Regions from separate parts of the Ectobacillus sp. OTK genome, predicted to be linked through region 2. Evidence: riboswitches for the same ligand, from Rfam matches in the RefSeq annotation. Region 2 holds a riboswitch; each other region holds the start of a gene.
What was found. A riboswitch is a leader RNA that binds a small molecule or an ion and turns the genes downstream of it on or off. The one in region 2 is predicted to bind S-adenosylmethionine.

Region 1: it holds a riboswitch for S-adenosylmethionine, as region 2 does, so the genes downstream of both, metK (methionine adenosyltransferase) here and AC6HZ4_RS20950 (bifunctional homocysteine S-methyltransferase/methylenetetrahydrofolate reductase) in region 2, are expected to answer to the same signal.
Region 3: it holds a riboswitch for S-adenosylmethionine, as region 2 does, so the genes downstream of both, AC6HZ4_RS18535 (peptide-methionine (S)-S-oxide reductase) here and AC6HZ4_RS20950 (bifunctional homocysteine S-methyltransferase/methylenetetrahydrofolate reductase) in region 2, are expected to answer to the same signal.
Region 4: it holds a riboswitch for S-adenosylmethionine, as region 2 does, so the genes downstream of both, AC6HZ4_RS26690 (PLP-dependent transferase) here and AC6HZ4_RS20950 (bifunctional homocysteine S-methyltransferase/methylenetetrahydrofolate reductase) in region 2, are expected to answer to the same signal.

What each region holds. Positions count from the first base shown of each region.
Region 1 is NZ_AP048547.1:4,814,516-4,821,825, reverse strand. It holds gene AC6HZ4_RS23865 (ABC transporter ATP-binding protein) at 1-724, opposite strand, end outside; gene AC6HZ4_RS23860 (ABC transporter substrate-binding protein) at 737-1,735, opposite strand; gene pckA (phosphoenolpyruvate carboxykinase (ATP)) at 1,956-3,542, opposite strand; SAM riboswitch class I at 3,849-3,958, shown strand; gene metK (methionine adenosyltransferase) at 4,102-5,301, shown strand; gene AC6HZ4_RS23845 (hypothetical protein) at 5,661-5,834, shown strand; gene AC6HZ4_RS23840 (DUF2785 domain-containing protein) at 6,036-6,857, shown strand; gene AC6HZ4_RS23835 (DUF5658 family protein) at 6,991-7,281, shown strand.
Region 2 is NZ_AP048547.1:4,220,789-4,228,098, reverse strand. It holds gene AC6HZ4_RS20970 (class I SAM-dependent methyltransferase) at 1-125, shown strand, start outside; gene AC6HZ4_RS20965 (ArsR/SmtB family transcription factor) at 560-850, opposite strand; gene metC (cystathionine beta-lyase) at 1,284-2,453, opposite strand; gene AC6HZ4_RS20955 (methionine biosynthesis PLP-dependent protein) at 2,450-3,562, opposite strand; SAM riboswitch class I at 3,637-3,749, opposite strand; SAM riboswitch class I at 3,966-4,078, shown strand; gene AC6HZ4_RS20950 (bifunctional homocysteine S-methyltransferase/methylenetetrahydrofolate reductase) at 4,375-6,210, shown strand; gene metH (methionine synthase) at 6,207-7,310, shown strand, end outside.
Region 3 is NZ_AP048547.1:3,748,648-3,755,957, reverse strand. It holds gene AC6HZ4_RS18560 (TetR-like C-terminal domain-containing protein) at 45-188, shown strand; gene rsgA (ribosome small subunit-dependent GTPase A) at 580-1,665, shown strand; gene AC6HZ4_RS18550 (TetR/AcrR family transcriptional regulator) at 2,046-2,585, shown strand; gene AC6HZ4_RS18545 (NmrA family NAD(P)-binding protein) at 2,836-3,693, shown strand; gene AC6HZ4_RS18540 (hypothetical protein) at 3,947-4,081, shown strand; SAM riboswitch class I at 4,317-4,433, shown strand; gene AC6HZ4_RS18535 (peptide-methionine (S)-S-oxide reductase) at 4,522-4,899, shown strand; gene pdxR (MocR-like pyridoxine biosynthesis transcription factor PdxR) at 5,235-6,614, opposite strand; gene AC6HZ4_RS18525 (FMN-binding negative transcriptional regulator) at 6,836-7,310, shown strand, end outside.
Region 4 is NZ_AP048547.1:5,390,486-5,397,795, forward strand. It holds gene AC6HZ4_RS26660 (ABC transporter permease) at 1-728, opposite strand, end outside; gene AC6HZ4_RS26665 (ABC transporter ATP-binding protein) at 721-1,638, opposite strand; gene AC6HZ4_RS26670 (SGNH/GDSL hydrolase family protein) at 1,635-2,450, opposite strand; gene thrB (homoserine kinase) at 2,642-3,568, opposite strand; gene AC6HZ4_RS26680 (homoserine dehydrogenase) at 3,804-5,099, opposite strand; gene metA (homoserine O-acetyltransferase MetA) at 5,228-6,133, opposite strand; partial or broken gene AC6HZ4_RS26690 (PLP-dependent transferase) at 6,114-6,287, opposite strand; SAM riboswitch class I at 6,424-6,529, opposite strand; gene selA (L-seryl-tRNA(Sec) selenium transferase) at 6,596-7,310, opposite strand, start outside.

The sequences.
Region 1 (7,310 bases), 590 kb from region 2:
GCTGCCCGAATTTCGGGTGCTGGCGCGCATGAAATGGGGAAAGCAAACGAATGTCCTCAGGGACGAGGATTGTTTTGGCAATGCGGCCGGGATTGGTGTGAAGCAGAAAAATGCGGTCACTCATGGAAATCGCTTCTTCTATATCATGGGTGACCAGGATAGCTGTTTTTTTAAACTGCTTCAGTAAGGCGTACACGAGCTCCTCTAGTTTAATTTTTGTTTGGTAGTCCAGGGCTGAGAACGGTTCATCCAGCAGCAGCATTTTTGGATTGGTAGCAAGTGTGCGTACGAGCGCGGCCCGTTGCCGCATACCGCCCGACAGTTGGCGCGGATACAGCCTTTCTACATTTTCGAGTCCGACTTCACCAAGCAGCTTCAGTGTTTTTAGCTTTTTTTCTTCATTATACGTTCCGGTAATGTGAAGACCTGTCATTATATTTTCTTCAATTGTTTTCCACGGAAACAAGTAATCTTGCTGGAGCATGTAGCCGATTGAGGAGGTCGGCTTCCATACACGCTCTCCCTCAATCTCGATTATTCCATCTAGCGGCCGAAGCAATCCAGCGATGATAGAAAGAAGAGTTGTCTTGCCGCAGCCGCTTGGTCCTAAGAAAGAAATGAATTCTCCTTGCTCCACCTGAAGATGAATATCAGCCAGCACGAGCCTCGCTTCCTTGGCATCGAAAAAGCAATGGTATAAATTTTGGATCGTCAAAAAGCTCATGCGGAATCACTCCTATTGGTTAATGACGCTTTCCGCGATGGAAGTGTCCACTAATACCTCGTACGGCACTTCCTTTGGCAGCTCGCCAGCTTCCTTCATAATGTTTTGCAGGTTGTTCCATTCTTCGTTATCTAAAATCGGATTTGTCGCATAAGAGTTTTGGTTTTTATAGCGCTCAATGACTTTAATGATAATATCCTGTGGTGTATCCTTGAAAAATGGCGTTACCGCTTTTGCAATTTCCTCTGGACTGTGGGTATCCACCCATTGCTGCGCCTTATAGAGGGCCCTTGTAAATTTCTCTATGACCTCCTTGTTGTCTTTTAAATAGCTTTCTTTTGTCATAAAGGATGTATAGGGAACCTTGCCGGACTCTTTGCCAAAGGATGCAACGATATAGCCCTTTCCTTCTTTTTCAAAAATACTTGCCGTTGGCTCAAACAATTGTACAAAGTCACCTGTACCAGAGGCAAATGCATTTGCAATATTGGCAAATTCAACGTTTTGAATCAAAATTAAATCCTTTTGTGGGTTGATGCCATATTTCTTCAAGACGTACTCCCCAACCATTTGCGGCATGCCGCCTTTTCGCTGACCAAGGAATGTGCTTCCTTCTAAATCGCTCCAGTTAAAGGAGTCGAGCTTTTTGCGTGAAACGAGAAACGTTCCATCTGTTTGTGTGAGCTGCGCAAAGTTGATAACAGGATCCTTTGCCCCTTGGTTATACACATAAATAGATGTTTCTGAGCCAACAAGAGCGATATCGATGCCGTTTGAAAGAAGCGCAGTCATCGTTTTATCGCCGCCGGCTGTTGTTTGTAAATCAATATCCAGTCCTTCATCCTTGAAATATCCGTTTTGTAACGCCACATATAACGGTGCGTAGAATAAGGAGTGCGTTACTTCTCCGATACGAACCTTTTGCAGTTTCACTTGTTTTGTTTGATTGCATGCTACAAACGTAAAGAAGCTTAACATCATGATTGTCAATACAGTAACAAGCTTTTTCATAGATGCACCTCCTAAAGTAAGCCTATTTTACTGTATGTGAAAAAGCGCCCATGTGTGAGCGCCCAGAAAAATTTTTGCTTGTACCGGAAGTGAAGCGGCTAGGAGTATATAGAAAAGAGCAGCCTGTCGGGAGGCTGCTCTTTTTCTAATATGATCGCTTCGGGAAAGCTAGGGTTTTGTCGGAAGATACAGCTTTCCCGAAGCGGTATTAGACGAAATGCTACAAGATTGGTCCGCCAAGCTTCACTGTACGCTCGGGAACTGTTGTGAACTTTTTGAAGTTTTCTTTAAATTGAGCCGCAAGCTCTAATGCTTTTACTTTATATGCAGCTTTATCAGCCCATGTTTTTTCAGGTGTTAATACATCATCTGGAACGCCTGGCACATGAATCGGAATTTCAAGACCGAAAATATCATCCTTTACCGTTTCTATGCGGTCTAACTCACCGTTTAGCGCAGCCTGCACCATTGCGCGTGTATACGCAAGTTTCATACGTTTTCCAGTGCCGTATTCTCCGCCCGTCCAGCCGGTATTCACAAGGAATACTTTTACGCCATGCTTTTCGATCTTTTCGCCGAGCATATCTGCGTAGCGGGACGCATTTAGCGGCAGAAACGGAGAGCCAAAGCATGTTGAGAACGTTGCCTGCGGAGATGTGATGCCGCGCTCTGTACCAGCCAGTTTGCTTGTGTAGCCGCTTAAGAAATGGTACATCGCCTGCTCCTTCGTTAATTTGCTGATAGGAGGCAGTACGCCGAATGCATCGGCTGTTAAAAATACAATTGTGTTCGGATGGCCAGCTACGCTTGGAAGCACAATGTTTTCGATTGCCTCAATCGGATACGCAGCACGCGTATTTTCCGTTAAGGAGACATTGTCGTAATCTGCAAATCTAGTATTTTTATCTAACACAACGTTTTCCAATACAGAACCGAATGTAATCGCATCAAAAATTTGCGGCTCCTTCTCACGGGACAAGTTTACGCATTTTGCATAGCAGCCGCCTTCAATATTGAACACACCGTTGTCAGACCATCCGTGCTCATCATCGCCGATTAATTTACGATTCGGATCAGCGGATAATGTTGTTTTTCCTGTACCGGATAAGCCGAAGAACAATGCTACGTCCCCTTCTTCTCCTACATTGGCCGAGCAGTGCATAGAAAGGATGTCCTGCTCTGGAAGCAAGTAGTTCATAATGGAGAAAATGGATTTCTTCATTTCTCCCGCGTACTCTGTACCTCCAATCAGCACAATACGCTTTTCAAAGGAGGTGATAATGAAAGCCTCGGATTTTGTTCCATCAAGTACTGGATCTGCCTTGAACGTTGGAGCAGATATGATGGTAAATTGCGCCTCATGGTTTGCAAGCTCTTGTTCCGTTGGACGGATGAATAGCTGATGTGCAAATAAGTTGTGCCACGCAAATTCATTTACAACCTGAATCGGAAGGCGGGAGTTACGGTCTGCACCTGCAAAGCCCTTGAATACGAAAAGCTCCTCTTTTTCTTTTAAATATTCCAGCACTCTTGTGTATAAGTGATGAAAGGTTTCTTCAGAAATTGCTTGGTTCACTACGCCCCAATCAATTTTATCTTTGACGGATGCTTCGTGAACGATAAATTTATCTCTCGGAGAACGTCCTGTATATTTCCCAGTTGAAACAGAAACAGCACCTGTAGAAGTTAGATTTCCCTCTTCTCTCATCAAAACCTTTTCTACTAATTGCGGTACGCTTAATTGCACATGTGCATTGCTTCCATTCAATAGTTCATGTAACTCGATTTGGACATTCACAGTACTCATCATCAAAACCATCCTTTGTTTAAATTATAGAGAAATATCTCACATCATCTACAAAAAGTATAACACATTAAAATAAATAATGTATACTATTTATTGATAATTGTTTGTACATTTGCACCTTTTTGAATGTTTTTCCTTCGACAAAAATTAATAAAGGATATTTTGCAGAGAATTGATGTGAACCATTGGACTTGTTTTGCCTGCATTTATCATCACATAAATAGATAGGATTTTTTTGCTAAAATGTGCAGATAATGAATTGACAAAGTTATGTTATTTCTATACTATATCCTTTAGACGGATACTCTCTTATCCCGAGCTGGCGGAGGGACAGGCCCTATGAAGCCCAGCAACCTCACCGAATAGGTAAAGGTGCTCAACCTGATGCAAGGCATGAATGTCTTGAACGATAAGAGTGAAAGGCAAAGAAATGACACATTCAACCTTTCCTCGAATGGGAAGGTTTTTTATTTTGCTTTCTTGGGAATTTTAAGAATGTCGTATGACAATTTAATTTAGGGATGAGTTCCGTACGCAATAGATTAAGGGAGGTTTACCAATGACAAACAAGCGTCGTCTTTTCACGTCTGAGTCCGTAACTGAGGGACATCCGGACAAAATTTGTGACCAAATTTCAGATTCTATTTTGGATGCGATTTTAACAAACGATCCCAATGCACGTGTAGCTTGTGAAACAACGGTAACAACGGGTTTAGTGCTAGTAGCAGGGGAAATTACAACTTCTACATATGTAGACATTCCGAAAATTGTTCGTGAAACAGTTCGTGAAATCGGCTATACTCGCGCGAAATATGGTTTTGATGCTGAGACATGTGCAGTATTAACTTCCATTGACGAGCAGTCTGCTGACATCGCAATGGGTGTAGATAAAGCACTAGAAGCACGCGAAGGCTCTATGTCTGATGAAGAAATTGAAGCAATCGGCGCGGGCGACCAAGGTTTAATGTTCGGCTTTGCATGTAACGAAACGAAAGAGCTTATGCCTCTTCCAATCTCTCTTGCACACAAGCTATCCCGCCGTTTAACGGAAGTGCGCAAGGATGATACATTACCGTACCTTCGTCCGGACGGTAAAACGCAAGTAACGGTTGAGTACGATGAAAATGGCAAGCCAGTTCGTGTTGACACAATCGTTATCTCCACGCAGCACCATCCAGAAGCAACGCACGAGCAAATCGAGCGTAACCTTAAAGAATATGTAATTAAGCCAGTTGTTCCGGCCGAGCTTGTTGACGAAAATACAAAATACTTTATCAATCCAACAGGCCGCTTCGTAATTGGCGGACCACAAGGCGATGCTGGTTTGACAGGACGTAAAATCATCGTTGATACGTATGGCGGATATGCCCGCCACGGCGGTGGTGCGTTCTCCGGTAAAGATCCTACAAAGGTAGACCGTTCTGCAGCATATGCAGCTCGTTATGTTGCGAAAAATATCGTAGCAGCAGGGCTTGCAGAAAAAGCGGAAGTGCAGCTTGCATACGCAATCGGCGTAGCGCAGCCAGTATCTATTTCCGTTGATACATTTGGAACAGGCAAAGTAACTGAAGATGTATTAGTTGATTTAATTCGCAAAAACTTCGACCTTCGTCCAGCGGGTATCATTAAAATGCTTGACTTGCGCCGCCCGATCTACAAGCAAACAGCAGCGTACGGTCATTTTGGCCGCAACGAGCTCGACCTTACTTGGGAGCGTACAGACAAAGCGGATGCGCTTCGTCAGCAAGCAGGACTATAATCATTGTAAAAAAGATCCATGCAACGCATGGGTCTTTTTTACAATTTAAGGAACTTTCTTGGATTTGTCTAACCCTTCGCAGTCAACTCATCCTCCCCAAGTAGGTTGGCAAAAGCGCCTTTAGTGATAAAGAATCCACGGAATACTTGTATGACCTCGCTTCGCCTGAGCCGTGCATTTTGTGCACGGGCTGTTGGTCTGCCCCAGCTAACCAGAACGTCTCCGCTTTCTTAAATTGCGAAAAAAAGGAATGATTGTATTGTTTACTTTCCTCAAACAATAAGTTTGCAGATGCATTTTCAGTTCGTTCCCCTTATGGAGCATAAGCAGTGTAAGGGGAAGAGAAAGGGTGGGCTGCAATGATTAATAAAATTGCTTATTTATTTTGGCTGCTTTGTCTGTGTATATTCCTAAGCGGTGTAGTTTGGACTACCTCCAAAGAGTATGAACATGAAAGAATTATGCATTCTGTCGTACATAAAGTGCAAATACAAAGAATGTACGATGAGAAGGTACATGATATACAGCTATAAGCTAGAGGAGAGCAGCAGAAGAATGATACGCCCATTCGGCTGCAGTTCCATGATACATGCAAAAAGCCTTGAGTTAGAGAATATGACTCAAGGCTTTTATATGAAAAGAGTAGCATTACTTTTGCTGCATGTTATATGCTTGAGTTGTGGTTTAACATAGCAAAAATACATCTACGGTTGTATAGAAGGCGGGATTGTGAAATGGAGCAACATACTGTACAGGCGGAGCTTTGTCTTATTCGAGATCATGGCTACGCGGTGCCAGATGATACGGATGCCTATCCGTATGCACAAATTATAATGGAGGAAATTGGATCAACCGATGCTGATTTCCGTGAGTTGATTGGTAAGGTGCTGAAAAACTGGATTGCAAACGGAGTCTTTCGTCATAAGGAGCTAAGAGGTTTATTGCTTCAAGCAATTAGCCCGGATTATTTATTGTATGGGATCGGAGAGAATGGAACGGATTCTGTGTTTCGCCGTGCTGCTTCAGCTTCTCTTTCAGCAGCCATTGTATCCTACCATGAGCGTGATCCATTTTTATCAGAGACGCAGCTAGAGAGCGTTGCCGAGCAAATGATAGAGTATATGTACTTAGAACAAGATATAAGAGGCTACATAGAAGGAAAAGGAAGTGCAAAGCCTATTGCCCACGCAGCCGATGCGCTTACTGCAATTGCCCGTTGCTTAACAGAGGAGCAGGCATCGCTTGCCTATGCGATGCTGGAAGCGATTAAGGAAAAGGTGTGTAATGGGGAGCAAGTATATGCTCATTTCGAAGATGAGCATTTTGTAGGTGCAGTGCTCGCGCTTTGGGAAAAGGGGCTTATTAATGAAATATATCTGGCAGCTTGGATTGTGAATTTTCTTGAAACAGAAGAAGCCATGCAGCCGACTAGGGATATTGTAACGCAAAACATCAAAATGTTTTTACGCAGTTTGTATTTTCGTATGGCAGAAGAGTATGACAATATTGCATCTGTGCTGCTTGAGACGCTGCAGCAATTAGGGCAGAGAGAGTAGCTGAAAAGAAAGTATCTGGTTGCATACATTCTTAAAGCTTTTTTCGTTCGAGCAGCGAGCATACCGGCATGGGAGAGAGCAAGGAATAAAAAGACATGTACCATAGAATGATGGTACAAAAAGGAGAGTGGCTATGCCAACTGTAAGGCTTCTTGTCCTGCTTAGCTTTTTAGATGCGTATTTTACTGATATTGGTTTACGTTCCCAAGCTGTTGAGGAGGAAAATCCGATTGCCAAGCTGTTGTACGAGACGGATGTGGCATTGTTTTATGGATGGAAAATCGTTTTGCCGCTGCTCCTGCTGTTTTTGTACCCAAAGGTGAAAACAAATGCTTTTATTTCTCGAATGGCACACGGTGCATGTATAGTGTATGCTGTGTTGCTTCTCTATCATATGTATTGGTTTACTCACATGTTTTCATAAAGTGTGTAAAGAACACTTGCCGTTAAGCG
Region 2 (7,310 bases):
TTCGTTCTTTGATTTTAAGCGGCGGGATGAGTGATGCCTTTGATGTACTGATTCAGCAAAAGGGCATTCCACAGCTGCATCTAGAACGTTATATGGACTTTGCTGTTTGCTCCATGTCGTTTTAACGAAATGAAAAGAAAAATGGCCGATTGACAAGTCTTTAGGCAAAGACAGAGGCTCAGTTGCACTGATACTTTATTCCTAAAATTTCCTGATGCGCTGAATTTGCTTCTATCCGGAAATTGATACCTTATTAAAGTGCAAAAAAATTCCCCCTCCTCAAACATGTAACAGGCACAGCCTGGCGGCAGGCGGAGGAGGGGATAAATAATTAAAAGCGTAGAGACAGCTCTGCGCTTTTACATTATAATCATCTTTGCATTAAGATAAGAAAATGTAAAAGTACAAAAGTAAGTATGTTCTGCTACAAAAGTAAGTATGTTCTGCTACAAAAGTAAGTATGTTCTGCTACAAAAGTAAGTATGTTCTGCTACAAAAGTAAGTATGTTCTGCTACAAAAGTAAGTATGTTCTGTTACAAATAGGAGTGTTGATTTTTCTTAATTAAATAGTACTTGAATGAGTTGGATTACTTTTTCATTTTGTACGTCATAATAAATTTCCAGCCCTTTTCGTTCGCTTGTTACGATTTTAGCACTTTTTAGCTTAGCTAGATGCTGTGAAATCGTAGATTGCGGCATATTTAAGCAAGTGTACATAGTAGATACATTGCTAGCTCCTTTCTCAATCAATCCTTTCACGATGCACAGACGTACTGGGTGTGCGAGAACCTTTAGTAGCTCTGCGTTATTTTCATAGACTTCTAATTCTTCTTGGAACATTTCCAACATGTCTTCCACCTCCGTCTCCGTATATGCTGCAAGTATAGCACATAATATACATAACAAAATTTTAAGATGAATAGAATGGGTTTTGCAAAAAAAAAATTTAAAAATAAAGAAAATGTAAAAAAAGAGAAGGAAATGTAAAAAGGAATTTTATAAAATCAGGAAAAAGGGAGAAAACCGGCTAATTTGGCTGAAAATGAGGATTGTGAAATTTTAATAGTAAAATAAGAGACTTTACATGTGTTTTTATTTTATCTATTTTTCGAGTAATTTTGCACACTGGAATGTGTCTAATTTTTAACGTGATTTCGAAAGAACCCTCCTTCCTCAAGGAGAGCGCAGGGGAGAGGTTCATAGGACAATCGGTTAGAAGGAAAAGTACAGGAGCTTTATCTTTTGAATAAAAGCAAAAACCCAGGTTTCCCCGGGTTTTAGATTAAAGAGATACAGCGGATGCTTTAACTGCCGCAAGTGCTTGCTCCATGTCGCGAATGAGATCGTTCGGATTTTCGAGTCCTGCAGACAAGCGAAGAAGAGAAGCGGAGATGCCGCGTTTTTCTCTCTCCTCCTGCCCCATCGCAGCGTGCGACATTTTAGCAGGGTATGAAAGAATCGATTCTACAGCGCCAAGGCTGACTGCGAAAACTGGAAGCTTAACATGTGCAAGAAATTGCCGAAGCGCTTCTTCGTTTTCAAGCTCAAAGGATAAAACAGCACCTGCATCTGCTGCTTGCGCAAACTGGATAGCATGTCCAGGATGATCAGCAAGTCCTGGATAATAGACGTGCTTCACCTTTGGATGTGCTTGTAAATATGCGGCAATTGCTTCAGCGGCTGCAACGGAGTGCTGCAGGCGGACATGAAGCGTTTTTAGGCCGCGCAGCACAAGCCAAGAATCCTGCGGACTGAGAATTGCGCCAAACGCATTTTGTAAAAAGTAGAGACGCTTTGCCAATTCTTCATCCTTTACAACCGCAAGGCCTGCCATCACGTCGCTATGCCCGGCAAGGAACTTCGTTGCGCTGTGAAGTACAACATCTGCTCCTAGCTCAAGCGGCTTTTGTGAAAGCGGCGTTAGGAAGGTATTATCTACAAATGTTAACGCGCCTGCTCGTTTGGCGATTTCGCATACCGCACGAATATCCGTAATTTTCAAAAGCGGATTAGAAGGCGTCTCCATATAAATGACCTTTGTATTTGGACGGATTGCCGCTTCTACCTGCTCTAAGTCGGTCATATCGACAAAGGTATGGCTAATGCCGTAGCGCGTTAATACCTCTGTTACAACGCGGTACGTTCCGCCGTATACATCCTCGGTAATGACAACATGGTCTCCTTGAGATAAAAGAAGGAATGCAGTTGAGATTGCTGCCATGCCGGATGCAAATGCAAAGCCTCTCACACCGCCTTCTAAAAGCGCGATTGTTTCTTCGAGCACCTCACGTGTCGGATTGCCGGAGCGGCTGTAGTCATATTTCCCAAATCCATCTACATCAAGCTGATGGAACGTAGAGGAGTTGTAAATCGGAACGCTCACAGCTCCTGTACCTGGATCGTATTTAAAACCGTTATGAATTAGCAGTGTATCTTGCTCGTATCTTGTCATGCTTTCACCCCTTCACGCACTGCGATAAGAGCTTGCGTTAAATCTTGAATTAAATCTTCTGCATTTTCAATTCCGACAGAGAAGCGAAGCAGGCGATTACACACGCCGCGCGCTGAGCGAATTTCTTCCGGAATCTCTGCATGTGTTTGCGTAGCTGGATAGGTCATCAAGCTTTCTACACCGCCTAAGCTTTCGGCAAAGGTAATAAGCTTTAAGGACTGTAAGAACGGATTGACCCAGCTTTCATCCGCTAAACGGAAGGAAAGCATACCTCCGTTTCCTGGATATAAGACATCTGTAATGCCGTCAGCATCTTCTAAAAATGCCGCAATCGCTTTTGCGTTTGCTTCATGCTGCTTCATACGAAGAGCCAATGTTTTCATCCCGCGAATCACAAGCCAAGAATCAAACGGACTTAATACAGCGCCAGATGCGTTATGGTAATAACCAATTTGCTGACATAGCTCCTCGCCTTTTGCCACAATCAAACCGCTTAATACATCATTATGTCCGCTTAAGTATTTTGTAGCACTATGGATGACAATGTCTGCACCAAGTAAAATAGGCTGCTGCAGCACTGGCGTATAGAATGTGTTATCTACAATTAAAAGAAGATCATGTTTTTTCGTGATTTTTGCGACAGCGGAGATATCAGTTACTTCCATTAAAGGATTGGTAGGAGTTTCCACGAATACAGCCTTTGTGTTTTCGGAAATTGCCGCTTCCACTTCCGCTAGGTTATGCGTATCAACATATTTAAAGCGAACACCCCATTTATTTTCATGCTCTGTAAATAAACGGTACGTTCCACCGTATAAATCTTTAGATACAATCATTTCGTCTCCTGTTTTAAACAGAGAGAGAACAACAAGAATGGCAGCCATACCAGAGCTGCATGCAAAGCCTTGATCGCCGCCTTCTAGATCAGCAATAGCGTGCTCCAAAATTTTTCTTGTCGGGTTTCCTGTGCGAATATAATCAAAGCCAGTAGATTGTCCAATTCCTTCATGACGATAAGCAGTAGAAAAATAAACAGGTGGATTAACTGCTCCTGTAGCCGTTTCGCTGCGGTTTCCAATTTGAGCTAGTTTCGTTTCTTGTGAATACATGATAGAGTCCTCCTTAAATAAACAAATAAAGCCTTCTTTTTGTGAAAGAAGGCTTTGTGCGCGGCGCGAATACCTTCTTATCTCTCAAATTCTGTTAGAATTTGCTGGAGTTAGCACCTTTTTAACTATGTGTTAATGGTTGCTGAGGCGTCATCAGGCCAGATCCCTCGACCTCTCTGGATAAGAGAAAAATTATAAAATTGTAAATCCTCTATATAATTTATACTAAATGCACTATAAAAATCAATTCCCTTTTTATAATCTTCCGTAAATTCTTTGATTTCAAAAAATGCCATTGACTTAACTGAGGTACACATGCTAAATTAAGTGAAAATTGGGATTTGCTATATGAATACGATAATGCCGATTCTATGTTATCATAACCTTAGATGAAAATATAATGCTCTTATCGAGAGAGGCAGAGGGAAAGGCCCGATGAAGCCCGGCAACCTTCAAGTTTGTATGCTTGAAACGGTGCTAACACCTGCAGAACGAATCTGTTCTGGATGATAAGAGGGACATGAAACCCCCTCTTTCTGTGTGAAGAGGGGGTTTTTTAATAAGAATTAGGCGGTGTCTGCACAGCTAGCCCTTAGAAGAGGAAACCTGCCTGCCGTAAAGGCCAAAAGCGCCTTTCACGGTAAAGAACACACGGAACGCTTCTGTGAATCGGCTTCGCCCGAACTACGGCGTTTTGTGCGTGGGTTGTTTGCCTGTCCTAGCTAAGCAGGGCGCTTGCGCTTTTCGTAGTAGCATTTTCCTTCCGGGAACGGAATTGCACATATATTGACTAGAGAAAGAAGGGGAAGAGATTGAGGCTATTAGATAGATTAAAGGGAGGCATCGTGCTCGGGGACGGTGCGATGGGAACACTTTTATATTCACATGGCTTGCAAAGCTGCTTTGAGGAGTTAAACGTAACGGATCCGGAGCGAATTATTGATATTCATCGGCAATATGTAGAAGCTGGCGCGGATGTCATTCAAACGAATACGTACGGAGCAAACGAAGGAAAGCTTCGCATGCACGGCTTAGGGGACCAAGTCTCCCGCATTAACCGTGCAGCTGTACAAAATGCGAAGCAAGCGGCTAATAAAGACACATTGATTATTGGTACAATCGGCGGTATGAAGCATATCGGCGGTGTTACAATTAATGAGGTAGAACGTGAGTTTATGCTGATGGAGCAGGCAAATGCCTTGCTTGGAGAAGGGATAGACGGCCTTTTGCTTGAAACGTTTTACGATGAAACAGAGCTGCTGCACGCGCTCCGTATTTTACGAAAAGAAACGAATGTACCGATTGTTGCGCAGCTTGCTTTGCACGAAGCAGGACTTACGCAAAGCGGAACATATGCAGAAACGATTTTAGCGGAGCTTCTTGAGCAAGGAGCGGATGTTGTGGGTCTCAATTGTCGTCTTGGTCCTCTTCATATGATTGAATCATTGCAATTGGTATCCATTCCAGAAAAAGGGTATTTATCTGCATATCCAAATGCAGGCTTGCCGAAATATGCAGATGGTCGTTACACTTACGAAGGAACTGTAAAATACTTTGAGGATACAGCGGAGCAGTTTGTAAAGCAGGGAGTACGTCTTTTAGGAGGCTGCTGCGGTACGACACCTGAACATATAAGAGCGATGAAACGAGTGCTTGCAGGTGCTGCACCGGTTCTTGAGAAAGAGCGTCACGTTCGTCCGGCTCCTGTTGTTGTAAAAGAGGCGCCTTCGATTCAGAAGGCTACGCTGGCAGAAAAGGCAAAAAAGGATACAACGATTATCGTTGAGCTGGATCCGCCAAAAACACTGAATACGCAGCTTTTCTTTGAAGGGGCAAAGGCGTTAAAACGCGCAGGAGCTGATGCGGTTACGCTTGCTGACAATTCACTGGCTAGTCCTCGCGTTTCTAATATGGCGATGGGCGCGCTTCTAACTCGTAACGATATTCCGGTACTCACGCATTTAACGTGCCGTGACCATAATTTAATCGGACTGCAATCCCATTTGCTTGGATTATCGGCTTTAGGTCTTCATGAGGTGCTTGCGCTCACAGGCGACCCTGCAAGAGTCGGTGATTTTCCTGGGGCAACATCTGTATATGATGTTTCTTCCTTTGAGCTCATTCGCATGATTAAGGAAATGAATCAAGGACGCTCGCCTTTAGGAAAAACGATTGGACAAGCTACGACCTTCTCAGTAGCGGCTGCCTTTAACCCAAATGTACGTCATTTGGATGCGGCTGTACGAAGAATGGAGAAAAAAATAGAAGCGGGTGCGGATTACTTTTTAACGCAGCCAATTTATGATTTGGACGTGCTCTATAGAACATACGAAGCGACAAAGCATATCGAGCAGCCTGTGTACGTTGGGATTATGCCGCTTGTCAGCAAGAAAAATGCAGATTTTCTGCATTATGAAGTACCAGGTATTACATTGCCTGAGGAAGTGCGCCGCCGTATGGATGGCCATGCTACGCCGCAGGAAGCGGCTCAGGAAGGCATTCGTCTTTCCGAAGAGCTTGTAGATGAAGCAATGAAGCTGTTTAAAGGCATTTATTTAATTACGCCTTTCTTGCGATATGAAATGACGGAAACGCTCGTCCGCTATGTAAGAGAAAAACAAGAGCAAAGAGAGGAACTAAACGCATGAAACCAATCGAACAAGCGCTTGAAGAACGCATATTAATACTAGACGGTGCGATGGGGACAATGATTCAACAAGCTGATTTGAACGCGGATGATTTCGGCGGCGAGGAATATGAAGGCTGTAATGAATATTTAGTTATGACGCGCCCCGATGTCATTGTAAATATTCATAAGGCATACGTTGAAGCAGGCGCTGATATCATTGAAACGAACACATTTGGTGCGACAAATATCGTACTAAGCGACTATAACCTGCAGCATCTGGATGAAGAGCTGAACGTGATTGCAGCGAAGTTGGCAAAGCAAGCCGTGTTAGAGTGCGGCAAGGAAGCATACGTGGCCGGTGCAATGGGGCCGACAACAAAGGCGATCAGCGTAACGGGCGGTGTTACGTTTGATGAGTTAATCGAGGCGTATCATCGCCAAGCGCGCGGCTTATTGCGCGGCGGGGTAGATTTGCTTTTAGTTGAAACAAGCCAAGATATGCGTAACGTAAAGGCTGCCTGCATCGGCATTGAAAAGGCATTTGAGGAGCTTGGCGTGAAGGTGCCTCTTATGATTTCCGGAACGATTGAGCCGATGGGAACGACGCTTGCGGGTCAAACGATCGAGGCGTTTTATCTTTCTATCGAACATTTAAAGCCGCTGTCTGTTGGATTAAACTGTGCGACCGGACCAGAATTCATGCGCGATCATATTCGTTCATTAGATACACTTTCCGAGTGCTATATTTCTTGTTATCCAAATGCCGGTTTGCCGGATGAGGATGGACATTACCATGAATCGCCGCAATCGCTCGCTCATAAAGTAAAGGCATTTGCGGACGAAGGCTGGGTAAATATTGTCGGCGGCTGCTGCGGTACAACGCCGGATCATATTCGCGCGATGAAAGAAGTGCTGGAGCAGTCCCAGCCGCGCAAGAAAACAGCCCGCTCCGGACATGCTGTCAGCGGTTTAGAGTCATTGCAATACGATGACTCTATGCGCCCTTTGTTTGTTGGAGAACGGACAAACGTTATCGGATCTAGAGCGTTTAAACGTATGATTGCGGAAGGGAAGTTTGAGGAGGCGGCTGAAATTGCCCGCGCCCAAGTGAAACGGAAT
Region 3 (7,310 bases), 470 kb from region 2:
CAGTGATATGTCACTAACAGTATGTCCTTTTTTAAAAATTTTTTATTCAATTTTTCAGTTCAGCTTTCGTAGGGTTAGTTGGATGGTGGCTTAAGAATGGAATAACAGTTCCATCTCGTGTGATGGCAGAACAAGCGGGGATATTGTTTAACAGATCTCCGAAAGAATTCCCTTCTTCAATCCTGTGAAGGGCGAAACCCAAGGGTAAGGAGGGGTCATTCGCTTTTACTCTCGTTCACTTGAGAGATGCTTAATCGAAGGAGATTTTCCTTTTAACACATATCGATCACTTTACCGAATATATCGTCAACTTTGGCCCTTTTATCGCCAACTTTCCAAATAAATTGTCAACTGACCGCAAAGGTCTCCTTGTCCCAACCGATTCTTTTAGCCAGTAGTTGAGGAACTGTTTGAGGAACTGTTAATATGATATAGTTATCTCAATTAATGAAAAGGAGTTGAAGTTTTATGTTTAACAAGCATATGGCTGAGATTGTAGCGAACGGGGAGGGTTGTGCAAAATAATACCTGCATAAGACCTCCCAAAGGTTACAATCGAAACTTTAGGAGGCTATAACATTGAATACAATAGATATGAAGCATTTAGGCCTTATTGAAACATTTATTCAGGAGTCTCAAAAATATAGAGATCTTTATATAGGGCGAGTGTCGTCTCAATTTAAAAGCGTATATAAGGTAATCACAGAAAAAGGGGAATTAACAGCTGAAATATCGGGAAAGTTTCTCCACGGCGTAAGAGCGATGTCTGAATACCCGTCTGTCGGAGATTTTGTGATGATCGATCGAACTGATGGCGCACAAGGCAACGGAATTATTCACCATGTGCTTACACGGAAAAGCGTGTTTGCACGAAAAGTGGCGGGGACGACAAGTGATCTCCAAGTAGTGGCCACAAACATTGATACCGTTTTGATCTGTATGTCATTGAACAACGATTTTAATCTTCGGAGACTAGAGCGTTATCTTTCTATCGCCTGGGATAGCGGAGCGACTCCAGTTATTGTGCTGACCAAATCGGATCTTTGTAAAGATCTTGAGAGCAGGCTTTACGACATATCATCGATTGCCATAGGTGTGGATGTTCTTGTAACGACTAGTTTATCTGATGATTGGAAACCATCCATGAAAAAGTATCTATCAGGCGGTCAGACTGTAGCATTCATTGGCTCTTCTGGTGTTGGAAAGTCAACCTTGATTAATTGTCTTCTCGGTCACAGCGTATTAGATACCGGTGGCATTCGAAGCGATGATAAGGGACGACACACCACGACAAGACGAGAGCTAATCTTGTTGCCGGGCTTAGGTGTTGTCATTGATACGCCCGGGATGCGGGAACTTGGGATTATTGGTGCGAATTTGTCAAAATCGTTTGCAGACATTGATGATCTCGCGGCTCAATGTCGTTTTAACGACTGTTCTCATAAAAGTGAACCGAACTGCGCTGTGCAAAAAGCCATAGAAGATAATCATTTGTCAGTTGAACGGTTGGAGAGCTATTGGAAGCTAAAAAAAGAGGTGAAGTACGATAGCTTGAATTCTAGAATGATTGAAAAAGAAAAAATAAATGACATCTTCGGCAGCATGGGTGGCATGAAAAATGCAAGGAATTTCTTTAGAGAACAAAACAAAAACAAAAGAAGATAAAAAGTTATTTAGGAGCTGGTCTCATATAGAGCCAGCTCTTTGAAAATAGAAAACCGACCTTCTTTCATTATTTTACTGAAAGATAAGAAAAGTGAAGTTTGAGGCTTGAATTAGCAACGAAGGCAGATTGTTAAACAATTATAGGAAATAAAAAGAGGAGTGGAGAATCCACTCCTTTTATCACGACATGTTTTTGTTTTCTTATCACGACAATTTTTCTTCAATTGGCTCTGCTAAAGAATGTTTCTGATTTTCTTGTTAAACGAACGGGGCAGGTTAGTTGAATAATTCCAACATTTGTTGAAAAAGTATATAATGGCTTTGTTAACATATTTATAAAACAAACCGATCTAAACTTTTTCGTTGGAATAGGAGAAAGTATGAAAAAACAGGACCCGCGTATACAGCGCACTAGACAGTCTATAATTGACGCATTTTATACACTAGCAAAGCGAAAGAATTTTGAAGACATTTCAATAGCAGATATAACAGAGGAAGCAAAGATTAATCGTTCTACTTTTTATTATCATTTTATGGATAAATATGATTTGATCGATTCTATCCAAAAAGAAATAATCACTAATAAATTATTTAAGGACATTGAAGAACAAGAGACTATTGATGAAAAAACCATTATTCTAACACTTCAAGCCATTATCAATTCTCAAACGGGACTTTCATTACATTGTCAACGTGCTTACGATGCATTCAAACCCAAAGTTGAGTCGGAAATAAAAAAACATTTAACCCAATCACTTCAAAATTTGTTAACTAAACAATACGGTGAACACCCTGACCACTACGTTAAAGCTACCTTTTGGAGCTGGGGGATTTATGGAGTTGCAATGGCTTGTATTGAGGGAAAAGAAACGCTTAATGTTGCGGTAACTAAATTAACGAACACCATGTTGCATTCGTAGTTACAGGAACTCCATTTCTTCTAATTGAGACACGATTTTTCGTGTCTATTTTTTTACTTTATTTTGACTTTCACTTTTTCAACAATATGTTCTTTCTGTTGGATTTCCGATAAAAGTGTATTTTTGTTGGTGTACGTTGCAAAGGCTAAGTTGTACACTATTTTTACAACAGTTGTCGAAAAAACTGTAACTGTTATAAAAACTTTGAATTTAAATCCATTTAACGGGAGGAAATATAGATGAAATTTTAGTGACAGGTGCCACTGGAGCATTAGGTAGCAGAGTTGTTGAAACATTATTAAAAAGTGTGCCAGCCAATCAAGTTGCGGTAAGTGTTCGAGATACAGCGAAGGCTGAACATTTACGTGCACATGGTGTTGAGGTAAGACAAGCAGATTTCAACGATCCAGCTTCTTTAGATAAAGCTTTTGAGAGTATTGACCGCTTATTAATAATTTCAACAACAGAGCCGATTAACGAGAAACGTATCGCCCAGCATGTCAATGCGATTAACGCTGCAAAACGTGCAAATGTAAAGCTTTTAGTATACACAAGCGGTACAAAATCTGATAAGACTACACTTGCTATGGGTTTGGCACATAAAGCAACAGAAGAAGCTATATTAGAAAGTGGCATTCCGTATTGTATTTTACGTAACAATTTATACTTGGAGGCGGAATTAAATACAATTAAAGCGTGTCTAGCGGGCGCGCCAATCGTGACAAACGCCGGCGAAGGGAAAATGGGTTTTGCACTTCGCAACGATTATGCTGATGCGGCAGCAGCCGTATTAGCCGGAGAAGGGCATGAGAACATGATATACGAATTGTCAGGCAAACTCATGACTTATGATGACTTAGCCGCAGAAATTGGTAAAGCAATCGGTAAAGAAGTATTAGTAAAACATGTTGATGATGCTGGTTATGCAGCATATTTAAAACAAGTGGGTATACCAGAAGTAATAATTCCTATGTTAACAGCTACAAAAGCTGGTGTTCGGGATGGGGTTTTAGAAGTCCAAAGTAATGATCTTGAGAAATTACTCCAACGTCCTGCAACGCCAATTAACGAAGCATTGGATAAATTAATTCTGTCTCTAAATAAATAATTATTCTTATTGTACCATGTAAGAACGTGATTTTCTTACATTTTCTGTGGTGAAGCCAGCGATCAGGCTGACAGAATTAATGAATATTTTTTGGGTCAAATGAGCCCTATCTAACATTAAAGATGCCTTATATATGCAGAGGAATTACAAAAGAAGCGCTGATGGTGACGTATGCCTTTATAAGAAGTATCTAGAAAAAAATCTTATTTAAAAATAAGGTGGAGGGACAAACTAGTTTTGAAAGGGGGAAGTTATGGAAAAGAATAAAAAAGTACCGATGAATTTAAGCTATGAATCAGATGGAAGAATAGGCAAAAAAAACAATAAGATAAAGGCTAACAAAAAAGATCAGGCGGAATTCTTTAATACCACACAAAACAGTGAATAAAAAATAAAAACCTGCTTACAATTCAACGCAAGCAGGTTTTTAATATAAATGTGAAATTATTTGTAGGTATTTAAATATGTTTGCAAAAGTACCGTTGTTTTTAATGACATAGAGAAAAATAAAGGGATGTATGTAAATCCAATCTTTTATTTTTAAAAAATATTACTTGAATTTTAGATAAATAGATGATATTGTTAACAACAAGTTAAAAAATAAAAAATAAATAGCGATAAACTTCTTATCCAGAGTGGTAGAGGGACAGGCCCTATGAAACCCGGCAACCATCAAGTCAAAATATTACTTGAACGGTGCTAATTCCTGCAAAGGTTTAATAACCTTTGAAAGATGAGAGGAATGTATTTAATCATACAACCTCTCTTTAGATTGAAGAGAGGTTTTTTGATGGAAAGAAGGCTTATCGCTCAAAGGAGCGAATTTCAATGGAAAGAGCAGTATTTGGTGCAAGCGAATTTTTTAGTCAACAAGCTTTTATTACAAGTTTTCGTGGTATTGAATATGTTCAAAGAGGACATCTAAAAGGGAAAAATGTAGAAATAGTAGAAATATGGTTTAATCCCTGGAAAGTATCTTATAATGAATTATTAGAATTGTTTTTTGACTTACATGATGCAACATCCAGAGAAGGTAAGCAATTTAAAAATCAATCATTCATTTTCTTTTCTGATATGAATCAATTAACAGCAGCTAAACAAAAGAAAAATGAGCTGAAACATATATTTAAAGGTGAAATTATTACGGAAATTACTCCAGTATGGGAACATATAAATAGCCTAGAAGAGATAAAATTAATATCTTAATAAAACTTCGCATTAGGACCACAATGTGTAATAAGTAACTTTTTTTCTTCAGCAACCCGGTGCTTTCCTTTAGCAGGGGAAGTACCTTATTTATGTTTTAGGCATATACAAGATTGACTCTACAGAGTTAAATGGAATATGTATGTAAAATATTGTGGAGATTGTGAAGGAATGTACTTAAACAAACGGGTGCAATAGTTTAAAAATGGGGTTGCGGCGGCAACCCTTTTCTTTATTTCACGAACGCGCAGGTTAGTAGAATAAGAACCTGTGTTTTAAAAGTTCATGATTTGCCCCGCAATTATTAGACATAAGCTACAATTAAGGGGTGTTTTTTATAACCAAGCCTTTTTTAGGAGCTCCACGCCAAGCTTGATTTCATCACAAGAAAGATTACTAAAACCAAGTTTAATAATCGGTTTATCGGTATTATTTTTAATGAAGTAGAGTGAGGTAGGATAAACTTTAACACCATGAAAGGAAGCTTGTTGAATTAGCCATTCTTCTGAACGTTTCAGATGTACTTTGATTAATAAATACAAACCAGACTGCTCACCAATAATGAATATATTTTGATCGAATTGCTTTTTTAATACTGATACCAAGTGCTGCATTTTTCGTTTATAAACAAGACGCATACGTTTAATATGGCGATTCCATTCTCCCTCTTCCATAAATTTAGCCATTGTGAGTTGGCTAAGAAGTGAAGTGGTACTCTCGAAATGAAGAAATTGATTTTTATAACGGTTTAAAAGTGGCTCTGGCAACACCATATAACTTAAACGAATTCCTGGAAGAAAGGACTTTGAGAAATTCCCTAGATAAATGACTCTTGCAGAATCAATGGAAGCGAGAGCTGGAAATGGTTGTTGTGTATAGCGAAATTCACTATCATAATCGTCTTCGATAATATAGCCTTGCATCTTGTTAGCCCAGTGAATAAGCGTTTGCCGTTGTTGAATGGACATGCTTACCCCATATGGACTGTGATGGGAAGGTGTTACATAGATTAATCGTGATTTCATTTGTTCTAATTGTGAAAAATCAGCACCTGCCTCATAAACTGGTAAAGGTTCAATCGTAAAACAATGAAATTGAAAAGCTTTCCTAGCGCCATCGTATCCAGGGTCTTCTACTGTAATGCTTGGAAAATCATCCTTCAGTATATGTCCAAGATTGATAAGCATGTGTTGGGTACTACTGCCGATAATAATGGCATTTGCATCTGTTTTCACCCCACGAGATTGGAGTAAGTATGTGGCAATTTGTTCACGTAGGCACACTTCACCAAAGGGTTCCCCATATTGAAAGCTCTCCTGTAATGTTAATACTTGATTGGCAATCCTCCTCCAAATTTTTAGAGGGAAATGCGTTTGATCTACGGCACCTGCTCGGAAATCAATGAGGGTAGGTGTCACTGACTCTCTTTGCTTTTTATTATGAGGAATTAACTTTTCTTGGGATAAAAGCGTCTCTAATTCATTTGCAAAATAACCTTTTCTCCCTTCTCCACGAATATAGCCTTCAGCTACAAGTTGATCATAAGCCATTAATGTCGTATTGCGACTTACTTGAAGGGAATCTGCAAGTTGACGAATGGAGGGCAATTGTTCATCAGCAAGTATGTCACCCCGTTCAATAAATAACTTAAACTGCTCGTAGATTTGTTTGTATTTGGGAGAATCATCCTTAAAAGCAAAAATGGTATTTTTCATTTACGATCTCCTTTGACATGTTTATTTATTTAAAATTGTACCTTTTTACATGTCAGTTTGTATAATACTATATTTTACAGATGAGGGTTCTCGATTATTCAAGGTAGATTCAATGAGGATAGATACTTAGTGAAAGTTGCTATGATTGTGAATAAATAATATTGACGAATCAATTGTCTGTCTGTTTAAAAGTTTATATGCAGGTGGAAAGGAGATTGTTTATGTATATCCCTAAGCAATTTGAAATAAAAGAATTAGCAGTAGCTTACGATGTAATACAGGAGAATAGTTTTGCAACATTGTTTTCCATGCATGAAGGAATGCCTTTTGCTACACATTTACCACTGCTGTTGAATAAGGAGAAAAACTATTTGTATGGTCATTTTGCTCTTCCGAACCCTCAGTGGAAAGGTATTAAAAATCAAACAATCTTAGCAGTTTTTCATGGTCCTCATTGTTATATCTCTCCCTCTTGGTATGAGACGAATCAAGCAGTACCAACATGGAATTATGTGACTGTTCATGTATACGGCGAAGTCGAACTTATTGAGGATGAACAGGAGTTAATTGATTCCTTGCATGACATGGTATTGAAGTATGAAGGTCCTAATAGTTCATACAAATTGCAAGATGTAGACGCTGACTTTCTCGCTGGGATGAACAAAGGAATTCAAGGCTTCAAAATAAAAATCAACA
Region 4 (7,310 bases), 1.2 Mb from region 2:
ACCGAAATCATAAAGGAAATCGTCCCGGCCACGATCGCTACAAACCAAGCCAGTCCATATGCCATTATGATGTACATCCATTGCGGAACGAGATGAACGAAGTTTGTATTCAGACTGTCATTTTCGATTACAAATCCCGTTAGGACGGGAAGGGTCCATCCGGAGTAGCCAAACACAACCCCCGATAGGAGATAGGCAATGATGCCGACAAGCAGCAAAATAAGCGAAACAAATAGCACCATCGTTACATATTTGCTGAGAAGCACCTTCCACCTTCGAACCGGCCTGGTCAAAAGCATCTTAATTGTTCCATCACTCCGCTCGCCCGATACAATATCAATGGCGACAATCATGACAAGCAGCGGAACAAATAGAGTAATACTTTGCTCAATAAAGGCTCTTGTAAAGGTTGGGGCTCCCGGTGCATTTGGATTAATATCATGGTCCAAATAATACTGCTGCTGCTCAACACGCACCTTGAGCCATTCACGCCACTCCTCCGGCAAACGCGAATTGTTTAGACGGTTTTGCGTATCAACAATTTGCTGCTGCAGCGACACTCGCCAATCACTTGTACCAAGGCGCTTCATTGTTGTTTGCACTTCTCTATACTGTGCATATACAAAAATAGGGATTAACACAAGCAAAATCAGTAGTATAACAAAGACTCTCTTTTTTCGATAAATCTTCTCTGACTCGTTATAAATTAAATGCAAAAACTCACGCAATTCCTTCATCTCCCGTCAGCTCCATAAACAGATCCTCCAATGTAAAAGCAACCTCGCGTACACTATGGACAGCTACGCCATTTTCAATGAGCTGCTTATTGTACATACTGATTCGTTCAGTCGGCATGCGGCATGTGATGATATTCTGCTCCACTGCAAGCTCGTTCACTTCTGCTGAGCCTTTTAAAATACCTTCTGCTTTTTCGACCGGTGTTACAATCCACTCTACTCTGTCAGCTGCTTTTTTCACTAAATCCTCAATAGTAGACACGGTAATCATTTTTCCATGGTTAATGATGGCAACCCTGTCACACATCATTTGCACCTCGCTCAACAGATGACTAGAGATAAACACACTAATCTGCTCCTCTCGTACAAGACGATGAACAAATTCGCGCAATTCCCGAATGCCAGCTGGATCTAAGCCATTTGTCGGTTCATCCAGGATTAACAGCTTAGGATTACCAAGCAATGCCTGCGCGATGCCGAGGCGCTGCTTCATTCCAAGCGAATATGTTTTGACTTTGTCGTGAATACGATTGTCTAAATGCACCATATGAACAATCTCATGAATCCTCTCGTTTGTTACATCCCCAAGCATACGTGCAAACTGCTTTAAGTTCTCCCAGCCCGTTAAATAAGTATACAGCTCTGGGTTTTCCACAATACTTCCAATTTGCCGCATCGCTTTTCGAAATTCCTTACGTACATCATAGCCCGCAATCACAATGGTGCCCTCTGTCGGCTTAATGAGCCCGACAAGCATACGGATTGTCGTTGTTTTCCCAGCTCCGTTTGGCCCTAAAAACCCGAATACCTCTCCTTGCTGCACCTCAAAGGAAATATTCTCTACTAACGTCTTCTTCCCAATGATCTTTTTAAGGCCTTTTACAGAAAGCACCGCTGTCATTGATCCGTCACTTCCTTTCCATCGATGCCTAGCTGACTCACAAGATTTTGCAGCAAGCGGTTAGCTATTAAAGAATATCCATTTTCATTCGGGTGGAAATGGTCAGAATACAATAATTCCTTTCCGCGGCTGTGGAACAAGTCAAATACCGGAATAATATGTACATTTGGATATTGCAGCGCTGTTTGCTCTAAAGAAGCATTCCAGTTCACAACAACAGCTGAGGAGCCGCGCAATTCTGGAACATCCTCAAACGGATTATACAAACCTATCCAAAAAATCGGACAATCTGGATTTGCCTGACGAATTTTCGCTATAATTTGCTTCGCATTTGCTTGGAACGTTGCTTCGTCTGGTCTATATTTCGTAAGATCAAGATTTCCGAGCGCTTCCCAGCCTGGGAACAAATCATTTCCACCAATTGTAAAAACAATCACATCCGCTCGCCCTAGAGAATACTGTACACCTTTTTCAGACAGCTGCTGTAGTAAATCTGGCATTTTAGCTCCGCTTATTGCAAGGTTCGTGAGTGCGGTCTTTTGTTTATACTCGTTTTCTAAACGATTACGTACGCGGCCAATATAGCCAATTGCTTCTTTATCACCAACACCGCGTGTTAAAGAGTCCCCTAGACTCACGAGCTGCAGATTTTTCTTGTTTTTCTTTGCCGTGGTTACTTCTTCACTAGTTTTCGGCATACTAGAAGCCTTCGGGTTCAGTACGTCATTCACGCCAGCTATGAATCCGTACAGAAACAAACCAAAGGATGCAACCATAGCTGCGAGCAGCACCTTAATAAGGATAGGTCTCATGCTTCATCGACTCCATTTTTTCTATATAATGAAAACATTCCCAATTAGCGTTATTATAGCAAACTGCAAAAGAGAAACAAAAAAATATGATGACACGGTAAATGAGTGCAAGAACCATTCTAGATACACTTGGCCTCGTTTTAGCTTAAGAGCATTCGCTTACCTTTATACAAAAAAACACCTTAAAAGCATTAGCCTTTAAGGTGTGTTAACGTGTTAAAAATAACCCGTACGCCTTCGTTTACGATCTGAAGCGCTTCTACCGCACAGTTTGGGAAGTGCGCCTGCAGCTCTTTGCTGACAAGCTCTCCCGCACCCTTGCGAACGAAGCAAAGTACAGTCGGACCTGCGCCGCTTAGTGCATATCCGTATACATCCGGATGGCTCGGAAGCTTCTTGAGCGTCTGCAGCTCGGCTACCAGCGGAGTGCGGTACGGCTCATGGAATAAATCACGTTTCATTGCTTCTCCCGCAAGCTTCCAGTCTTCCTTTAGAAGCGCAGCTACAAGCAGATTACTAACACCGCTTCCCTGAATCGCTTCCGCATAGGAAAGCTGGCTCGGAAGCACGTTACGTGCATCGGATGTTTTTAGTTCATAGGAAGGGATAATCGCTACAAGCTCCATGTCTGTAATGGACTGCTGTACAAGGGCTGCATATTGTCCATCGTATGTACCGACGACAAGCCCGCCGTACAGAGAAGCTCCTACATTATCAATATGACCTTCCATAACACATGCAATTTCCAGCTTTTCCTGCATAGACAATTGCAAATCGCAAAGCACATTTGCAATCTCAATTCCCGCAATAATCGCAGAGGCGCTGCTGCCGAGACCGCGCGTCAGCGGAATATCGCTTTCTACTTCCAGGCGGCAGTACGGTAATGTTTTTTTATATTCGTATGCAACCTCTAAAGCAGTCTGAAACAGCAAATTGCTTTCATCAGAAGGTGTCCCTTCTAATGCTGGGGACTTTGCCACGCAACGCCATACAGTATCTTCATAAACATCAACTATTAAATATTTACTTACCGCAAGGCCGATAGAGTCAAAGCCCGGGCCAAGATTGGCCGTGCTTGCCGGTACTTGGACGGTAAACATGGGACCGTTTGCTGTCATTGGAAAACAACTCCTTCGGCATGCTCGAACATGATTCTCTCATCGTTCGGCAATACACTTGGTTCAATTTTCTTTGTATTTATGCGATATCTCCTATCCAAACAGTTTTGCCTGTTTTGATTCCGCATACTTATACCTTATTTAAAGTGCTACGAAATGCGCAGCGGGCTGTTCTGTAAACCATCCTTCCTTTTGAGAAGGCTGCCTAGTACTGCGCGCTGCCATTTCCTTTTTATTACTTTCCTTCTCCCTCAATGCGATAGCTTGCCTTCACACCTTGTACAACGTTTAAGCCTTCTAGACGCTGTAAAATGGATTTATAGCTTGTAAGAGAAGTTCGGTGCGTAACAAGAACGATTTCCGCAGTTCCTTTTTCTTCAAGAGGCGTTTGAATAATCTTTTCAAAGCTTGCCCCATATTCAGAGAATAACGATGTGATCTGTGCAAATACCCCTACTTCGTCCTTCACATGAATACGAAGGAAGTATTTCGCTGTAATTTCATCCTCATTCTTGAGCACCTTTGGATATTGCGGTGTTACAGTATTATTGCCATTTACGCCTAATCTCATATTTCTCATCACCGCTACTAAGTCAGAAACGATTGATGTTGCTGTAGGAAGACTGCCTGCCCCAGGACCATAGAACATCGTCTCGCCAACTGCTGCTCCGTACACATACACGGCATTGAACTCGTTTTGTACAGCCGCAAGCGGATGCGTATTTGGAAGCAGCGTTGGTTCTACGCTTACCTCAAGCTTTTCGCCATCACGCTTGGCAAGTCCAATTAGCTTCATTGTATAGCCAAGCCCTTGGCTGTACGCTAAATCTTCCTCTGTAATAGATGAAATTCCCTTCACCCTAACATCCTTCAGCTCCACATTTGTAGAGAAGCCTAGTGTTGCAAGGATTGTCATTTTACGCGCCGCATCCAAGCCCTCTACATCTGAAGTCGGGTCTGCTTCTGCAAATCCAAGCTCCTGTGCTTCCTTTAATACATCCTCGTAGGCTCTTCCTTCATTTGACATTTTCGTCAAGATGAAGTTCGTTGTTCCGTTCACAATTCCCATCATTTTCGTAATTCGGTCTGAGGAAAGTCCGTCCACAATGGTGCGAATAATCGGGATACCGCCGGCTACACTTGCCTCGTAAAATAAATCACATTGATTTTCCTTCGCTACGGAAAGCAGCTCAGAGCCGTACACAGCCATTAAATCCTTATTGGCTGTTACAACGTGCTTTCCATTTTGCAATGCGCGTAAAATATGCGCCCTTGCTTCCTCAAGTCCGCCCATTACCTCAATAACTATATCAATATTCTCATTATCGATGATTTCCGTTGCATCCTTAGTGAGCATATCAGGGGTAATTTGGACATCTCTTTCTTTTTCTAAGTTTTGCACTAAAATTTTCGTAACTTTGACAGGACAACCGATTTGATGAATAAGACGGTCTTGATGATCATTAATAATCTTGACCACCCCGCTGCCAACTGTGCCGAGCCCTAGTAAACCAACCCGAATTTCTTCCACTGTAGTCCACCCCTTTTTACAAAATGATATTTATGTGCAATTATATAATTTCATGTCGTAAAAAACAATATATTGTCAACATTCTGAATACTATTTATGAGTTTAACGTAAAGAAAACGTTACCACCTTCATAAAATGAATGGAGTCTCCTGATATACGTAATAATTGAGCCAGTTGGAAAATAATAAATTCCCATGGCTTCTCCACTTCACAATCGGTTTTTTAGATGGATCATTGTCCCGGTAATAATTTTTTGGAACCTCAATTTCTAACCCTCTGCTTATATCACGATCATACTCTTTCTTTAACGTATCTCGCCCATATTCACTATGACCAAACACAAAAATGTTCTTCCCTTTCGTATCAGCGGCAATATGAACGCCTGCTTCTTCAGATTCTGCCAAAATTTGCAGCTCTGGTACTTTGATAATGTCCTCTTTGCGCACCTCTGTATGCCGAGAATGAGGCGCCCAAAAGTATTCATCAAATCCGCGCATAAGCTGCACGTGCTGCACCTTTACCTCATGCTCAAAAACACCGAATATTTTCTTCTCAAGCGGGTATTTCGGAATGCCATAGTGATAATAAATACCGGCTTGTGCACCCCAACAAATGTGAAGAGTGGATGTTACATGGGTTTGTGTATAATCCATAATACGTTTTAACTCTTCCCAATAATTCACATCTTCAAACTCCATCGTCTCTACCGGAGCTCCGGTAATTACGAATCCATCAAATTTCTCTCCTTCTACCTCGCTGAATGTTCTATAAAAGCTCGTTAAATGCTCCTGTGACACATTTTTTGACGTATGTGATTCCATATGAAGAAGATGAACGTCAACCTGCAGCGGCGTGTTGCCAAGAAGACGCAGCAGCTGTGCCTCTGTTTCCTGCTTCGTTGGCATAAGATTCAAAATGGCAATTTTGAGCGCACGGATATCCTGATGCTCCGCACGTTCCTTCGTCATAACAAAAATATTTTCCTTCTGTAGGACTTTGCCAGCCGGCAAGTCTTTATCCACGATGATAGGCATACTCTTTTCCTCCGGATAATGCTTGATGTAAATCTGCAATAAAATCTTCCACCTCTTCAATACCGACGGACAAACGAATTAAGTCAGGTGCGACTCCAGCAAGAACCTGCTGTTCCTCCGTCATTTGGCGAGGTGTTATACTCGCCGGGCGAATCGATCCTCGCTTCCATGCCTCCCCCATTCCCGTCCCCTTCTTTCCTCGATATATACTTTCTTAAGATATAAAAAAACTGCTCCTTTTCCCGCAGGTAAAAGAAGCAGTTATGTCCAAAATCATCCGGCTCATACCTCTCTTATCTTTCAGGAAATATACCTGCAGGATTTGGCACAATTCCGTTTTACGGCTGTTGCCAAGGCTTCATAGGGCCTGTTCCCTCTGCCTATTCTTGATAAGTCGTATGTCATTCATTAGTGCTGATTGTATCGAAATTAAGCGGCACTGTCAACCTGTTTTTTGAATGTTTATACTATTTGTTCAAAGGATGCGATAAGCAGCTCCATTTCGTTCTCCTTTACAGTCCGAAAGTCTAACAATAGCTTGCCATGCTGGATCCGACCGATAACCGGAACTTTGGAACTTCGCAATTCCTCCGCAAGCTGGGCAGCTTCCTTAAGAAAATGCTCAACTGCGACAACATACGTCGGCAGCTCTACATCGGGCATCGTACCGCCGCCGATCATTGATGTACTTTTTTCCAGATTGCATCGGTATTGCTCCAATTCAGCCATTCGTTCGATAAACCGCTGCGCTCTCTCCTGAATTGGCTCCGTGCCTTCTAAAATATCATGGACAGCCGGAATGCTCCTCACAGCCGCTTCTCCCTTTACATACGAAGAAAGTGTTGCCTCTAGTGCAGCCAATGTCATTTTATCGACGCGAAGCACACGCGCTAATTGATGGGATTTGAGCTTGGCAATCAGCTCTCGTTTACCAGCGATAATCCCTGCCTGCGGACCGCCGAGCAGCTTGTCGCCGCTAAACGAGACGAGGTCAGCTCCCGCTGCAATTACCTCGCGTACAACTGGCTCGTCTCCAATTCCAAAGTGCCGGTAACCAAGAATATCGCCGCTCCCAAGGTCCTCATAATATAAAACATGCTCATGCCGGCGCCGCAATGCAATGAGCTCCTCTGTAGAAACACTTTTTGTAAATCCAACAATTTTAAAATTGCTCGTA